Linked DNA regions of Nisaea sediminum. The protein of the gene in region 1 binds, or shares a complex with, the protein of each later gene. Links are inferred from orthologs where the notes say so. Each region holds a gene or a part of one and is shown on either strand. Other genes may lie near its edges. The genes, in order: trxB and trxA.

The links.
Region 2: the proteins of trxB (region 1) and trxA are in contact, whole or in part, in a crystal structure (PDB 1F6M), measured with the Escherichia coli proteins. The link is inferred for Nisaea sediminum from one-to-one orthologs.

What each region holds. Positions count from the first base shown.
Region 1 is NZ_JACZCQ010000009.1:188,262-196,841, reverse strand. The notes cover bases 2,029-4,977. They hold trxB (thioredoxin-disulfide reductase), read left to right. Parts: upstream 2,029-2,993; coding sequence 2,994-3,962; downstream 3,963-4,977. Other genes in these bases: IG122_RS18860 (LysR family transcriptional regulator), read left to right, coding at 4,105-4,977; IG122_RS18870 (GFA family protein), read left to right, coding at 2,482-2,895; IG122_RS18875 (class I SAM-dependent methyltransferase), read right to left, coding at 2,029-2,368. Outside these bases: protein-methionine-sulfoxide reductase catalytic subunit MsrP, read left to right, coding at 1-169; IG122_RS18885 (class I SAM-dependent methyltransferase), read left to right, coding at 210-899; IG122_RS18880 (PAS domain-containing protein), read left to right, coding at 1,013-1,558; more of IG122_RS18875, read right to left, coding at 1,565-2,028; more of IG122_RS18860, read left to right, coding at 4,978-4,998; IG122_RS18855 (DEAD/DEAH box helicase family protein), read left to right, coding at 5,752-8,580.
Region 2 is NZ_JACZCQ010000005.1:37,739-46,067, reverse strand. Bases 1-2,698 are described here. They hold trxA (thioredoxin TrxA), read left to right. Parts: upstream 1-1,023; coding sequence 1,024-1,374; downstream 1,375-2,698. Other genes in these bases: IG122_RS10770 (O-linked N-acetylglucosamine transferase, SPINDLY family protein), read left to right, coding at 2,332-2,698; IG122_RS10775 (PAS domain-containing protein), read right to left, coding at 1,434-1,979; addA (double-strand break repair helicase AddA), read left to right, coding at 1-917. Outside these bases: more of IG122_RS10770, read left to right, coding at 2,699-3,864; IG122_RS10765 (cupin domain-containing protein), read right to left, coding at 3,865-4,248; panC (pantoate--beta-alanine ligase), read right to left, coding at 4,319-5,155; panB (3-methyl-2-oxobutanoate hydroxymethyltransferase), read right to left, coding at 5,158-6,000; IG122_RS10750 (CaiB/BaiF CoA transferase family protein), read right to left, coding at 6,184-7,386; IG122_RS10745 (Bug family tripartite tricarboxylate transporter substrate binding protein), read right to left, coding at 7,458-8,329. UniProt on the Escherichia coli protein: Participates in various redox reactions through the reversible oxidation of its active center dithiol to a disulfide and catalyzes dithiol-disulfide exchange reactions.

The DNA.
Region 1 (8,580 bases):
CGGTTTCTGGGCCAACGTGAACCCGGAAGTGCCGCATCCGCGCTGGAGCCAGGCCTCCGAACGACCCCTCGGCGGCGGCACCAAGATCCCCACCCTGCTCTATAACGGCTACGCGGAGCAGGTGGCCGGTCTCTACAAAGGGCTGGAGGGCGAGCGTCTCTTCATGTAGGTCGGGAGTCCGGGACAGACTGGCCGTGGGGAGCCAAGCCTTGAGCGGACCGACCGAAGACACGTTCCACAGTGTGGTGAGGGATGCCGATACGGGGCGGGGGAAACTCGTTCCCTATCGCGACTCCATTCACCGCACCATCATCGACCTGCTGCCGGAGCCGAAGGGCGACAGTCCCCTGCGCGTCCTCGATCTCGGTCCGGGAACCGGGCTGCTGGCAGAGCGCATCCTCGCAGCCGACAGTACCGCCGAGCTGACCCTGGTCGATTTCTCCGAAGCCGTCGTTGCGAATGTGCGCGGCAGGCTCGAGCCTTACGGCCCTCGCGTCACCGTGACCACCGGCGACTACGTGCACATGACCTATGACGGCCCCTATGATGTCGTCATCGCTGAGCTTTCGATCCACCATCTCAATCCGAAATCGATACGGACCCTGCTCTCCGCCAGCTATGCCGGGCTGCGCCGGGGTGGCGGCATGTTCATCAATGCCGATCAGGTGCGGGGCGAAACGGACTGGGTCGAGGACAGGCATCTCGCCGCCTGGCGCCGGGACGCGCTCCATCTCGGCGCCCTCGAAGGCGAGATCGACGAAGCCATCGAACTGCACCGCGAGGGCCGCCCGCCGACCCTCGGCACGATCATGCAGAACCTCTCCGACGACGGTTACGAAGATGTCCGCTGCGACTACAAGCAATGGTGCTTCGCGGTGGTCTCCGGGGCCAAAATATGACGGAGCGCCGCCCGGTCGGCCCGACCGGCAATTTGATCGTTCCGGCTAACGCTTGGTAAACACTCTCGTCGCTATAATCGATTCCCATAGTAGACGTGTGCGTGAACCAGTTGATGCCCTCTGACGCCAAAGCGATCTCGGAGCTGAAGAAGCGAATCCCCCAGGCGGACGGAAGAATTTTCGATTTTTTCGCAGCCTGGCTCGCGGCGCGTGGCGACGCTCTTGTCGCACGCCGCAAGACCTTCTCGCCGCTCAGCGTGCCGTCCCTTTTGCGATATATGTGGATCTATCGCTTCGAAGAGGAGGCGGGCGACTATGTCTGCAACCTCGCGGGCGAAAGTGTCAACGATGCCTGGGGCAAGGGAATCAAGGGCCGCACACTCCGGAACATCATCGGCGAGGAGGACTATCCCGTCGTCAGGGAGCGCTGGGACAGCATCACCGGGGTTCCGCTTGTCCAGTACGGCGCGGTCGAGGAACGGCTGTCCTCCCTCGATGCCTGGCACGCCGAGCGCTTGCTGCTCCCCATGTCGTCGGAAGACGGCAAGACCGACGTGGTTCTGGGGATCAGTCTCTATAATCTCGATTACCTGACCGACGACAAGAGCGTGAACGTCTCCGAGGTCGTCATGCAGTTTCCCTGCAGCGACTTCCTCTGAACGCGCTTACCGGCCGGCAGCCGTCCGGCGGTACATGACGAGATCCGTCTCGGCGATATGCACCAGAGGCAACTGTTTCGAGAGATCGTTCAGGAAGGCAAACACATCCGGCGCGTCGGGCTTGTAGTCGTGCCAGAGAATGACCCCTTCCTCGGTCAACATGTTCAGGGCCTTACGGGTGTCGCTTTCGACATAGGTCCGCGTATGCGCGCCATCGACGAAGACCAGATCGACTTTCCCGCGCAGATCGCTCTCGTCATAGGCTTTGCTGTCGGAGAAGATCTGCCGGATGTTCTTCTCCGTCGGCTGGCCGTTATAGAAGAACGTGTCGAACGAGGATTCCTCTGCAGCGACATCGCGGTGATGCTTGTCGTCGCCGAGGCCGAATTCCAGTGCGGCGAGATCGTCCGGGTGCAGCGTCAGGGTATGGATCTCCGCATCAGGCACCGCGTTCAGGGCGAAGACATGCGCGGTCTTGCCGGTGCAGGTGCCGAACTCGAAGATCCGCTTCGCCCCCTTGGCCAGCGCCGCCATAACCCAGGATTCCCGGTCCGACAGCGAGGCCACCACGCCCTCGCCGCCGATGAAGCGCACCTCGGAGTCGGGGCTCGGACCGTAGGCCGTCATCGCGAAGCAGGGCGCGACCTCTTCCAGCTTCACCTTGCGGATCGGATAGTCGGAAAATGCGAAGGCCCGCTTTTTCTGCCGCCGCAGCTTCAACATGCGCCGGGTGATGAAATAGAGTGCAACCAGCGACAGAAGATTGGTCGCGATCAGCAGGGTCGTCAGCCAGGCAGGCCAATCAGGCATCGACAATGTCCCGTTCCTGAGGTGAGCTCGGATCGCCGTGACACATGCAGGCGCAACGGGAGACTGTCAAGCAGCCCGGGACGGCCCTCCCGGACACGCGAAGGAGCGGAACCATGACCGAACCATCGGAAACCCAACGCGGCCGGTGCCTCTGCGGGCAAACCCGCTACGCGATCGCCGGCCCGGTGAGGTGGACCTGCCATTGCCATTGCGAGAGCTGCCGGCGGCAGACCGGCTCGCCCTATACCACCTTTGTCGGCGTTGCGCGGACCGACGCCAGCCTTACCGGCGCCGCTCCCGGCATCTACCGCTCCTCGCCCGGTGTGGAGCGGCTGTTCTGCACCGCCTGCGGCACTCCGATCGCTTTTCGCGCGGACAAGTATCCGGACGAGATCCACTTCTACGCCGCCACACTCGAGCACCCGGAGGTCGTGTCGCCGGAGTGCCACGTCCATTGGGAGGAACGCTTGCCCTGGGTGGTCTGCGACGACGGTCTGCCGAAACATGAGGGAAGTTACGAGGAATAGGCGCCGCGCCGCTTGTTCGCTTCCCGGCGGTTGCTTATGTTCGGAAGAGGTCACCACCGCCGGCCCAAGAACTCCAGACAACAGGACTGCACTGCCCCATGACCGAACATCGCGAGAAAATCGTCATCATCGGCTCCGGCGCCGCCGGACTCACCGCCGCCATCTATACAGCGCGCGCCAATCTCAAGCCGGTCGTGCTTGCGGGGCTGCAGCCGGGCGGACAGATGACGATCACTTCCGAGGTCGAGAACTATCCGGGCTTCGCGGACGTCATCCAGGGGCCCTGGCTCATGGAGCAGATGCAGAAGCAGGCCGAGCATGTCGGCGCGCGGATCGTCTACGATCTGGTCACCGCGGTCGATTTCTCGAAGAAGCCCTACACCCTGAAAATGGATAGCGGCGACAGCTTCGTCGCCGACGCGGTGATCATCGCCACCGGTGCGCAGGCCCGCTGGCTCGGGCTCGAGAGCGAGCAGACCTATAGCGGACGTGGCGTCTCCGCCTGCGCCACCTGCGACGGTTTCTTCTTCCGTGGGCAAGACGTGATCGTGGTCGGTGGCGGTAATACCGCGGTCGAGGAAGCGCTCTATCTCGCCAACATCGCCTCCAAGGTGACGCTGGTACACCGCCGCGACACGCTCCGCGCCGAGAAGATCATGCAGGAGCGGCTGTTCCGGCACGAGAAGATCGAGGTGATCTGGGACAGTGTCGTCGAGGAGGTCCTCGGCGGCGACGGACCGATGGCCGGCGTAGAAGGCGCTCGAATCAAGAACATCAAGACCGGCGAGACAAGCGAGATCAAGGCGACCGGCTTTTTCGTCGCCATCGGGCACGATCCGGCGACAAAGCCGTTCGTCGAGGCCCTGGAGGCCGACGACGAGGGCTACCTCCTGACCAGGCCCGGTAGTCCTCGCACCTCGATCCCCGGAATCTTCGCCGCTGGCGACTGCGTCGACAAGGTTTATCGCCAGGCCGTGACCGCGGCGGGGATGGGCTGCATGGCGGCGCTGGAGGCGGAAAAATACCTCGCCGCACTTGAAGATGCCGCCGCCGAAGCGGCGGAATAGCGGGGCGGGTTCGGTAACGATCCGATAACCCTCTTCGATTAAACTGCTTTTTGACCCGTGTTCTGCTGGCCCATGCCCCTCGCCTGGCCTAGACTGAACGCTGGAACTATGAGCGAGAAGGCGAGATCGGTTCAAAATGGCCATGGACTGGGACAAACTCCGGGTCTTTCACGCTGTCGCCGAGGCAGGCAGCTTTACCCATGCGGGTGAGACCCTCAATCTCAGCCAGTCTGCCGTCAGCCGACAGATCAGCCAGCTCGAAGACTCTCTCAAGGTCGCGCTGTTTCACCGCCACGCGCGCGGCCTGATCCTGACCGAACAGGGCGAAACGCTCTACCGCACTGCACGCGAAGTCTTCGCCAAGCTCGCAGCTGCGGAAGCCAGCCTCTCGGAAGGCAAGGAACTGCCGCGCGGTCCGCTCAAGATCACCACGCCGGTCGCCTTCGGCTCGACCTGGCTCGCCTCGCGCATCGGCCGTTTTCTCGAACTCTATCCCGAGATCACGGTCAATCTGATCATCGACGACGGCGAGCTCGACCTTGGCATGCGGCAGGCCGACGTCGCCATCCGGCTCAGCCCGCCGCGGCAGCCGGACCTGATCCAGCGCCATATCAAGAACATCAAGCTGCACCTCTATGCCTCTCCGTCCTACCTGAAACAGGCGGGCGTGCCGCAGACGGCGGAAGATCTGCAAAATCATCGGCTTGTACTGTTCGGCGACACACCGCATCCACCGTTTCCGAACGTCAACTGGCTTCGGGACCTGGCTACGGGCGGGAACCGGCGCGTGCATATGAACACCTTCGCGGTGAACAACTATTACGCCATCCTGCGCGCCGTACAGGGTGGGGTCGGGATCGCGGCGATCCCCGATTACCTGGCCAAGGAAGACAGCAGCCTGGTGCGGGTTATGCCGGACGTCGAAGGACCGCAGGTACCCGCCTATTTCGTCTATCCGGAGGAGCTCCGGCATTCGAAGCGGATCACCGTGCTGCGGGATTTCCTGATCCAGGAAGTCGCCAAAACGCAGTTTTGATTTTTAGAAAAAGTCTAAAACAACATAGGTTGCGCCTGCCGTTTTTAATGCCTATCTGTGAATCGGGATTCGAATCGGAATCTCGTTTTGTTTCGTAAATTTGACTTTCATGGGAAAACGGTCATGCGTTTTTTGCATATCCGAACTGAACAAAAATGCATGGTCGTTAACCTCTTATAGACATATTTAGGAGAAGATCACGGTGCTGCTTTGCAGCATCTTCCCTTCAGGCCCCCGCCTGAAGTAGAGGGCCCTTCGGGGTCCTACGTCTCCCAGACGTGAAGCCTCCCTGTTCAACTTGCCGGGAACCTAACGGTTCCCGGCATTTTTTCTTTCGGGATGGCGCAATCTGGTCCACTTCTGGTCCACACTCATCTTCGCTGCCCTGCCGAGAACAAGCTTTCACCCCAGGGGGGGCGGGGGCACCCCCGACCCCGCCGACGCGATCCCGGCAATGGCCACCTCCCCCTGCCCCTCTGAGGCGGCGAGCACTTCTGAAACCTCTGTACACGATGGAGCGACATCACAGTTTATGGGTTTCGGAGGACCAATCGCTGAAGTCTGCTAGCTGAATAAAAGATCTAGCGTCGGTTCGGACGATCCATTGCCATCGCCTATTTGAACGTACAAGAATAGGTTGCTCAAACCTGAGCAACCGCCTCTCTAGAGGCTTATTCAAACTCGATCCGGGCCCTCCTCGTGCAGTCTCTAAATTTCGAATATCTGAGAGATCGATATCCGGAGCTGGCCAGCTTGGGTGGCTTCGCGGAGCAATATGCGTACAGCGATCCGGCAAGCTCTTTGGTCAAACTGCGCACCTTCGGGGAACAATTCACGGGTGCGCTATACCTGGGACTTAAGTTGGATCGCCCCTATTCCCGCAGCTTCGCAGACCTGCTGGCCCACCCGAGCTTCGAGAAAGCCATTCCGACAGGCGTACGCGAAAAACTCCACGCATTGCGTAAGCACGGAAACGCTGGTGCCCATGGAGAAACCGTCGCCTCCAACACCGCATTGTGGCTAGTGAAGGAAGCAGCGTTGCTCTCCGCCTGGATGGCGATGAACTTCCTCCAAGTGAAGAAAGAGGAACTGCCCACTTACATCGCCCCTACACCTCCCGCAGATACCAAGGCGGTTCAGGAAGAATTGGATGTGCGCAACTCGGAGCTTGAGAAGATCGTTGCCAAGCACGACCAACTCAAAGCCGAGTATGAAGAGGCAAAACTCAAGGTCGTCGAATTGGAGGCGATCCAGAAGAAAGGCCAAGCCACGGCCGACCAGCTCTCCTTCTCTGAGGCAGAGACGAGGACTAGGCTTATTGACACTGCTCTCGTCGGCGCTGGTTGGGATGTGGGCGTTGATGGCGCTGACACTGGCGATGTCACGCAAGAAGAAGAAGTCACTGGCCAGCCCACGGATAGCGGCATCGGTTACGTGGATTACGTGCTCTGGGGCGACAATGGACGGCCCCTAGCCGTGGTCGAAGCGAAGAAGACGGCTGTTGACCCTGATAAAGGACGTCATCAAGCCAAGCTGTACGCCGATGCGCTTGAGAAATCCCATCTTCAGCGCCCGGTCATCTTCTACACGAACGGCTACGACATCTGGATGTGGGACGATGCCGGGGGGTACCCCCCGCGCAAGTTGTTCGGCTTCTACTCGAAGGACAGCCTGGAGTACCTGGTTGGGTTCCAGAGGGATAACAAGGAGGGTCTCGCGAAGCTTTCGCCCGACGCTGCCATCGCTGGGCGGCTTTATCAGATAGAAACCATCAAGCGCGTCACAGAGACCCTATCAAAGCAGAAACGAAAGGCCTTGATCGTACAGGCCACGGGCACAGGCAAGACCCGTGTGGCAGTCGCCCTTGCCGAACTACTCATCCGCGCGAAGTGGGTTCGCCGGGTTCTATTCCTCTGTGACCGCCGCGAACTGCGAAAACAAGCCAAGAACGCATTTGCAGAATATCTCGACGAACCGATCACTATGGTCGAGGGAAAGAAGTCACGAAACGATGCTGCACGCATCCACATCGCGACATACCCGGCCATGATGCAGGTTTTCCGCAGTTACGACGTCGGCTATTTCGACCTGATCATCGCCGATGAGAGCCACCGCAGCGTCTATAATGTGTATGGTGATCTGTTCCGTTATTTCGATGCCAATCAGGTCGGCTTGACCGCCACTCCCGTTGAGTTCGTCTCTCGGAACACTTACGGCCTGTTCGGCTGCCAGGACCAAGATCCGACGGCCCATTACCCTTTGGAGCGTGCGGTCGAAGAGAGCTTTCTGGTTCCTTACGAGGTGTACGAGTACACGACCAAATTCCTGCGCCAGGGGATCAAATACAACCAACTATCAGACGAACAGAAGAAGAGGCTTGAGGAAGACGGGGAAAACGCGCAGAGCCTCGATTACGACGCACCGCAGGTCGATGCCCAGATCTTCAACAAAGATACCAATCGTATGGTGATCCGGAACCTGATGGAGCACGGCATCCAAGATGCAACGGGCCAGAGGGTTGGAAAGTCGGTCATCTTCGCGCGCAGCCATCGGCACGCGATCCTGCTGCAAGGTCTATTCGACGAGATGTATCCGCAGTTCGGTGGAAATTTCTGTCAGGTCATCGACAATTACGACCCTCGCGCCGAGCAATTGATCGATGATTTCAAAGGTGAGGGAACGAACCCCAATCTGACGATAGCCATATCCGTGGATATGTTGGACACGGGCATCGACGTGCCGGAGATCGTCAATCTGGTATTTGCGAAACCGATAAAATCGAAGGTCAAATTCTGGCAGATGATCGGACGGGGCACGCGCCTCTGTCCGGACTTGTTTGGACCTGGGAAGCACAAGACCGTCTTTCGGATATTCGATCACTGGCAGAACTTCGAGTTCTTCGAGCAAAACAGGCCCGAAGCCGAGCCGAGCCAGGGGCGCCCTCTTCTTCAACAAGTGTTCGAAGCACGCTTGGATCTAGCCGATGCAGCCCTAAATGCTGCGCAACCCGAGACATTTGAATGGATCGCAAAAATCATCCGCGCCGATATCGTCGCGCTACCGGATGAGACCATCCCAGTTCGCGAAAAATGGGAGATCCGCCAGACTGCATTGCAATCCGGTGCCATCGAAGGCTTTGCACCGACACTGGTTGCCGCGATCCGAAACGACATTGCCCCACTCATGAAGTGGGTCAACATAAGAGGGCTCGCCGACGCCTATCGGTTCGACCTGTTGGTCACTCAGCTTCAGACAGCACATCTAACGGGCGCTGCATCCTTCCAAGACCTCAAGGATGAGCTGTTGAACCAAGTCAACGGCCTCCAGTTCAACCTCAATCAGGTGAAGGAGAAGGCAGAGACCATTCGTGCAATCCGGAAACCAGAATTCTGGACCAATGTGACAACCGAAACTCTTGAGGAAGCACGGCTCGAATTGCGCGGCATAATGCAGTTCCGCGACAAGAGCACAATGCCCCCCCCGGTGCCGCCCCGCGTCATTGATGTGGAAGACACAGAGGCCGCACGCCAACAGCGCCTTGCCCGGATAAAAACCATCGACATGGCCGTCTACAAGCAGCGG
Region 2 (8,329 bases), on another replicon or contig:
ACGAAGAATATCGCCGCCTGCTTTATGTCGCGATGACCCGCGCCGAGGACCGGCTCTATGTCGGCGGATGGGCAACCAAGCAGCGGGCGCCCGAAGGCAACTGGTACGATCTGGTGCGCGCCGCGATGGCCGATCTGGCGTCAGAAATCGAAGACAGCGCGATCAGTGCCGCGTCCGGCTCGGACCTCCCGTTGCTCCGACACGAAACGCCGCAGGAAAGGGATGTGGCGCCGCCGTCCGAAACGATCGTTCCCGCGGACGCGAAGAAGGCGGTGCCCGGCTGGGCACAGTCGCAACCCGCACCGGAGCCCGTTCCGCCGCGCCCGTTGATGCCGTCTCGGCCGAGCGACCCGGAACCGGCGCTGCGCTCCCCGCTCTCTCTCGTGGACCAGGGACGCTTCAAGCGCGGGCAGCTTATCCACCGTATGCTCCAGGTCCTTCCGGACATGCCCGCAGAGCGCCGTCGGGAGGCGGGAGCCTCCTTCCTCGGGCGCCCGCTGCACGATCTCGCGCCCGATGTGGCGGCTCGCTATCTCGACGAGGTCATGACGGTACTGGAGCATCCGGACTGGGCCGGACTTTTCGCGTCCGCCTCGCGTGCCGAGGTGCCGATCGTCGGTCAGGTCGCGACCGGAGAGGGCGGGATCACGGTCGTGTCCGGTCAGATCGACCGGCTGCTGGTGGAAGAGGGCCGCGTGACGGTGGTCGACTTCAAGACCAACCGGCCGCCGCCGGAGCGGCTGGAGGACGTGCCGGCAGTCTATCTGAAGCAGATGGCGGCCTACCGGGCGCTGCTCGCCGGCATGTTCGAAGGCCGCAAGGTCCGCTGCCTGCTGCTCTGGACGGACGGTCCGTTCCTGACCGAACTGCCGCCGGATCTGCTCGACTCATACGCGCCCGGCGCCCGTGCCGGTTGAGGGGTATGCCCTTTCCCCCTTGGAAACGTTGGGCCCGTGCCGGTTGTCTTGACGGGGCTGCCGACGCTTCCTAGATTCACGGTTCATGCAAGGGTGGGAGCCCGGCATGCGAGACAAGGCAAACGAGGAAGCCCCCATGTCGACGGTTACGGTTACCGACTCAAGTTTCTCCGACAGCGTTCTGAACTCCGACAAGCCGGTTCTGGTCGATTTCTGGGCCGAATGGTGCGGCCCCTGCAAGGCGATCGCACCGGCGCTCGAGGAAGTGGCGCAGTCGATGGGCGACCGCGTCACCGTCGCCAAGATCAATATCGACGAGAACCCGCAGACCCCGCAGCAATACGGTGTGCGCGGCATTCCGACGCTGATCCTGTTCAAGGACGGTCAGGTCGCCGCGACCAAGATGGGCGCGATGCCGAAGGCCCAGCTGCAGCAGTGGGTCGACGAAGCGCTCTGATCGGGGCCGGGATCCAGCAGAATCGATAGGAACAGGCGCCGTTTCGGCGCCTGTTTTTTTTATTTGTTCCGCTTCCTGCCGAATATGGAAAAGCTGCCCACCTGTTTCACCGGCGCGTCCTGCTCGACGACGACGATCAGCAGCACGAACTGGTCGACCGACGACCCGTTGGAACTGTAAGGCAGGATGAGCCGGTCATACCGCAGGTTTCCGCTTTCGCCGCCGATCGTGAAGACACGCTGTGAGAAATGCGCTTGGCCCGATTCGGATATCTCGCGATAGGTCCGGTTCGCGGTCTCGAGATAGTTTCCTTCGTATAGCTCCTCGAAACTCTTTCCGGTCGGATCGCGGCCCGCGCGCCGCGCGATTTCGGTGCCCGCAAGGCGATATCGGAAGACAGAGGCGTCCGGCGGGCCGCTGCGCTCGATGATCGCCATTCTCGGCATCGAGCGATGGAATTGCAGCGGGTCGAAACTGCTGCGCAGCGGGACATCCTCGCCGCGCCGGTTCGCCTTCCAGTGGTCGAACAGCGCGCGATGCTCCGGATGGGACAGGTCCGCTGCGTCCGCTACCGTCCCGGCATAGTGTTTGTCGTTGTTTGCCATATATACGTCAGTAAAAGCAAAATCTGCTTCAGCGGTTTGGAGTGAAAGCTAGTTATCAAATTCTGTTCGGCAAGTTTGATTTGATAAAATACTTCGTAATATTAATATGTTACGCTTTGTTAAAATTGATTCTTAATCCAGATTTCCGCTGAAATTGAATGAGAATCGGCCATTTTCCAATAGTGGATTAATTTTTTACGGGTTTTGTCTGACGTAACAAGATATTCCGGGCGATGGTTCCAAGGCCCCGAATGCTCTCCAAGGCTGTTCGAGTTGCCGGCTATACGCGGTCGCCGGCTGTCGCTAAACATGAACGATCGTATCTATTCCTCCACTGTTCCTGCGTCGGTACATGAGCAACAGAACCGAAATTCTCGACCGGCCAGAGAGGATTCACGCCTATGCCGAGCTGTTCTGTACGCTTGCTGGCACCCAGGGCGACGACGACTGGCAGAAGCGTTTTCTCAGAGATGCGCCGGCTCGCTTGCTGGCGGTGAATGCGAGTGTCGTGAGGACTCTGGTAAGCGGGCAAACAGGCTTTCGGGATGCGCTCAATTTCCAGGCTTCATATTTTTTCGAGCCGCTTTTCGATGCGGTTCTCGCCGAGCAATTGCGGCGCGGCGATACGGTTTTCGAGCCCCCGCTCTCCGTGCTGGAGCGCCGGGACGATCCGGGGATCGCGCTTGCCGTAACCACTTCGGCGATGCGGATCGCCAGTGCGCCGGACTCTCGATGGCGGGCGGAATGGGGCTGGCGGGGCGGGCGGCGTCTCCGCCTCGGCTATGTCACTTCCGACCTCCGGATGCATCCCGTGGGGTTTTCCGTCCGCAGCATGCTGGTTCATCATGATCGCAGCCGGTTCGAGACCTTCGTATATGACCGGACGGAGGAGCCGGTCAGGCCGGTTCAGGGCCCTGTGCGCCTGGCCGCCGATCATTTCCGGGAGGTCGGGGGGCTAGCGCCGGCTGCGCTCGCGGAGAGGATCCGTGCCGACGGGATCGATATCCTGGTCGATCTGAGCGGCACGCCGCTGAGCCCCGAAAAGGATGTCTTCCGCCGCGCTCCGGCACCTGTCCGGGTCGCGATGATCGGATTTCCGGGGGCGACCGGCGCGGAGACCGTGGATTATACGGTCGCGGACCGGGTCGTCGTGCCCGAAGCGGAGCGCTCCGGTTTCTCCGAGCGCCTGATCCTGATGCCGGGAAGCTTCCTGCCGGTCGACGACCAGGCGGAGGACGACCCTGCCCCCGCCCGCGCGGAACTCGGGCTGCCGGAGGATGGTTTCGTCATGGCCGCCTTCAACCGGCTCAACAAGGTCGACATGGCGACGCTTCGGCTCTGGTTCGAGTGCCTGAGACGCATTCCCCGCGCGCTGCTATGGGTTGCGACGCAATCGGAGGAGGGGGCGGACAATCTCCGCCGCTTCGCCGCGCAGGCGGGATTGGCGCCGGAGCGGATCCGTTTCGCCGAGCCGACCGGTATCCGCGATCACCGGGCACGCGTTGCCGCTGCCGACATCGCGCTCGATCCGCTCGGCTACAATGGCGGCCATACGACGGCGCTGGCGCTCGCCCGCGGGGTTCCGGTCGTGACGTTGCCGGGGCGCTGCTTCGCGTGGCGCATGTCGGCAAGCATCCTGGCTGCGGCGGGTGTGCCGGAGGGGATCGCCGACAGTCCGGCGGATTATCTCGCCCGCGTTGAACGGTTCGCCGCCGACGCTCCCTTTCTCGCCGCCGTCCGCGCCCGGTTACGGCAGCCGGAGCCGGGCGGTTTCTTCTCGACGAAAGCCTATGTCGCCGCTCTAGAGGCGGCGTTCCTGGAGATCGCCGGGAACCGGTCCGCCGGCCTGCCCGACCGGGATATCGAAGTCAAAATTCCGGGTTGATCAGGCGCCGTCGTCGAGAAACTGGTTCGGCTTGTGGAACATGCTCAGCATCAGCGCGCCTTCCGGCGCCCGCGCGACATGCCGGCTGCCTGCCGGACGCCAGACATATTCGCCGGGCCCGACCGAGCCCTGTTCGTCCTCGAGCCGGCCTTCGAGCATGTAGGTCTGCTCGATATCGGTATGCTCGTGAAACGGCAGGACCGCGCCGGGCTGCCAGCGGAACAGGGCGGTCATCAGCCCGGTTTCCTTGTCCTCCATCAGCACCTTCATCTCGACCCCCTCGAAGCGGGTCGGGCTCCAGTCGAGCTTCTCCGGGTCGACGGGGCGTGAGTCGAGCGCCCCGAGTGCGGCATGTTCCGGATAGTTCGGCGTCTCTATAGCCATCTTGCGGTCCTCCCTCCGGGCCGTCGTGTCGCGGCCTCGGAGGGAAGCATAGCCCGATCGGGACGCTCCGTCAGACCCCGAGATTATCGATCAGGCGGCAGCTGCCGAGCCACGCCGCCGCGAAGATGCGGAGATTCTCGCCGGGAACGGAGGCCGGCTGAAAGCTGTCCTGATCGCGGATATCGATATAATCGACCTCCTGAAAGCCGGCCGAGAGCATCGCCTTCCGCGCTTGCTCCGCTGCTGCCGGGGGATTGGCGCCGTTGCGGAGGGTCGCCGCGGCAGCGGTCATCGCCGCATGAAGCGCCGGAGCGATCCGCCGTTCTTCCGCGCTCAGATAGGCGTTGCGGGAGGAGAGCGCCAAGCCATCCGCCTCGCGGACCGTCGGCGCGCCGAGAATTTCCATCGGCAGATCGAGATCGCGGGCCATGGTCCTGATGACGGCGAGCTGCTGGAAGTCCTTCTCGCCGAAGATTGCGATGTCCGGCATCGCCTGGATCAGGAGTTTTGAGACCACGGTGGCGACGCCGGTGAAGAAGCCCGGGCGGCTTGCGCCCTCCATGACCTCGGAGATGTCGTGTACGATGACTTCGGTCTTGTAGCCGGCGGAGTAGATCTCTTCCGGTGCGGGCGCGTAGACCGCACTGCATCCGGCGGTTTCGAACTTTGCGAAATCGCCCTCCTCGTCCCGCGGATAGGTCGCGAAATCCTCGTTCGGCCCGAACTGCCGCGGATTGACGAAAATCGTCCCGACGCATCGGTCCGCGCGTTCGAGGCCGAGCCGGACGAGCGAGAGATGGCCTTCGTGGATCGCCCCCATCGTCGGCGTCAGGGCGACGGTCTCGCCGGAATTCCTCCAACTGCTCACGCGTTTGCGCAGCTCGGCCTTGGTGCGGATGATGTCCATTTTCAGCCCTCTCGCGCCGGCTTTTCGGCGTAGGTGTTGCGTTCGGCCGGAAAGGCCCGGCTGCGTACGTCATCCGCCCAACGCTGCGCCGCTTCGCGGATCGTGCCCGCGAGATCGGCGTACCGTTCGGCGAATTTCGGAAGATGCCCGTCATAAAGTCCGAGCAGATCGTCGGTGACTAGGATCTGGCCGCTGCAGGCAGCGGATGCGCCGATCCCGATGGTCGGGATGGAGAGCGCTTCGGTTATTCGGCGGGCAACGGGCTCCACCGTGCCCTCGATGACGACGGCGAAGGCGCCGGCGCGTTCGACGGCGCGGCCGTCCTCCAGCACCTGCCGGGCGCCGTCCTCACCGCGTCCCTGGATCCTGAAACCGTCTTCGGCATGCTGCGGCAGCAGGCCGATTTGGCCGAGCACCGGGATGCCGTCCCCGACCAGGGCGGCGATCGAGGCCTCGACGGCGATGCCGCCCTCGAGCTTCACCGCGTCGGCCCCGGTCTCCGTCATAACGCGGCGCGCGCTTTCGAGCGCCTGCTCCGGTCCGTTCTCGTAGCTGCCTGCCGGCAAGTCGACGACGACACAGGCATGACGCGCCCGCCTTGTCACGGCGCGGCCATGGGCGATCATCATGTCGAGCGTGACCCCGACGGTGCCGTCCATGCCATAGATCACCATGCCGAGCGAGTCGCCGACCAGCAGTAAGTCGCAGAGCGGATCGAGATAGGCCGCGACGGGTGCTGTGTAGGCGGTGAGGCAAACCAGCGGGCGGTCGGGTGTGGCGGCACGGATATCCGCCGGGCCGATATGGCACGATAGCGATTCCGCCGTGCGTGAGTGATGGTTCATCTGTCTTCTCCATCCCGATACGGTCCGCGCAATTCGGCGGAGGATTCGGTTGGAGCGGTGGCTTAACGCAGCCGGTGCCGGAAGCCAACTGTTATGCTGCATTGCGGAAAACGATGCTGCATCGCGGAAAGACTGTTCCTGCGTTGGAAGCAGTGACAAACCGCCGAGAGCTCCCGGCGTGGTTCAGATTGCTCCGTTGTCCCGCAACCTCTGCAGTTCGGTTCCTTCGATTCCAAGATCTCTCAGGACGTATTCGGTATCCGCGCCCAGGACCGGAGGCGGCATTTGCGGCGACACGCTTTCTCCATTGGCCCTGAAGCTCAGCGACGGCACATGGATCGCGCTGTCATGGCCTTCCAGATCCATCTGGCAAAGCAAGCCGCGGGCCGCGATCTGCGGCTCTGTCAGAGTTTCGTCCAGTGAGCGGACCCTGGCCGCCGGAACGTCCGCATTCTCCAGGATGCTTTCCCAGTCATCGGCCGTGCGCGTACGAAATGTGCCGTTGAGTGCCTCGCGCAGGCTTTCGCCATTCCGCTTGCGCGCCTCCGGCGTGTGCCAGCGCGCGTCGGCCAGGATGTCTGCACGGCCGATCGCCCGGCAAAGCCTGCGGAACTGCGGTTCGTTGTTGGCAGCCAGCATCAGGAGGCCGGCCGCGGTCTCGAAGGCACCCGATGAGGGGCTCGCACTCCAGGCTTCGTTGCCGTTCTGAGCCGGCTTCCAGCCTGCGGACTTGTGCTGGGTCATTAGTGACGCCATCAGCATCAGCGCCGTATCGAGCATGGCGACGTCTATCTGCACGGCCGTCCCGGTGCGCTTTATCTCCAGAAGACCTGCCATGACCGCCATGGCGGCATTCATGCCTGTGGCGAAGTCGACATAGGGTGCGCCGACTTTCGTCGGGCCGTCGCCGGGTTTCCCCGTCGTCATCATGATGCCGCACATGCCCTGAATGACGTGATCGTACGCCGGACGGCGGCTGAGTGGTCCGTTCTGCCCGTAGGCGGAAATCGAGCAATAGACGATGTCGTGCCTGATCGACCGCACGGCGTCGAAACCGAGGCCGAGGCGCTCGGCGACACCGGGTTTGAAGTTTTCGACGAAGACATCGGCCGTCGCCACGAGCTTTCTCGCGAGGTCCAGACCTTCCGGTGATTTCAGATTGAGCGTGACCGATTTCTTCGCCGCGTTCTGGGGCAGGAATCCCAGCCCCATCTGCCGTTCCGCGAGTTCCGGCAGGAGACCGCCGAGCCGCGTCCAGTCACCCTCGCCGGGTTTCTCGATCTTGATGACCTCCGCCCCCATTAGGGCCATCTGGTAGGTGGCGTAGGGGCCGGCCAGGACCTGGCTCAGATCGACGACACGTATGCCATTCAGGGGCTGGAACATTCGCTCTTCCGGTATCTTCCGTGGGGATGACCGCGGGCGCCGGAGGGCGCCCGCGGCGGCGGCTCAAGAGGTTATTGAGGAACGATTCCGGCGCTCTCCATGATGCCCTTGTGCTTGGCGTAGGTCCGTTCCATCTCCGCGTACGCCTCGTCCACGCTCAGATACTTGATGGGGATGTTCGCGGTGTCGGTAAGCTTCTTGAAAGCGTCGTCTGTCGCGGCCGCCTGCAGCGCCCCGCTCAACCGTTCGAGAATGGGCCGAGGCGTCCCCTTGGGCAGGAAGATCGTCGTGCGGGAGTCCATTCCGAGCGGATAGCCTTCCTCCTCGATGGTCGGGACGTCGGGCGCCGAAGGATGGCGGAATGTCGTCAGCGCCGAAATTGTCTTCAGCTCGTCGGGATAGCGATAGTGAATGCCCCCGGAGAAGGCCATCGCGACCTGCTTGCCGAGTAGCACGTTGATCATCTCGCTGCCGCTCCGTACCGGAACGATATTGATGTCGAGGTCGTTCTTCTTCGCGATCTCGGTGATGTAGAGCCGCGCTTCGGGGCTGAGGGCGCCGTAGCTCGAGCCGGGGTTTTTCTTCGCCCAGGCGACGTATTCCGCGATCGTGTTGAACGGCTGATCCTTCTGGGTCGCCATGCCCACCTGATAAGCGGTGATCATGCCTGCGTACTCAAAGTCCGCCGGTTTGAAGTCGACCTGCTTCATGATGAAGGGCGCGGAATTCACCACCGAGTTGGAGTGGAACAGGACAGTGTAGCCGTCAGGCTTTGCCTTCTTCAGGTCTCGGGCCGCGACCGCGCCGCCGGCGCCGGGCTTGTTGACGACGTTGACGGGAACGCCGAGCCGCTCGGACATGGTCTTGGCCGCCGCGCGCGCGACCAAGTCGGTCTGGCCGCCCGCGCCGTAGCCCACCAGCATGGTGATCGGGCCGGTCGGGT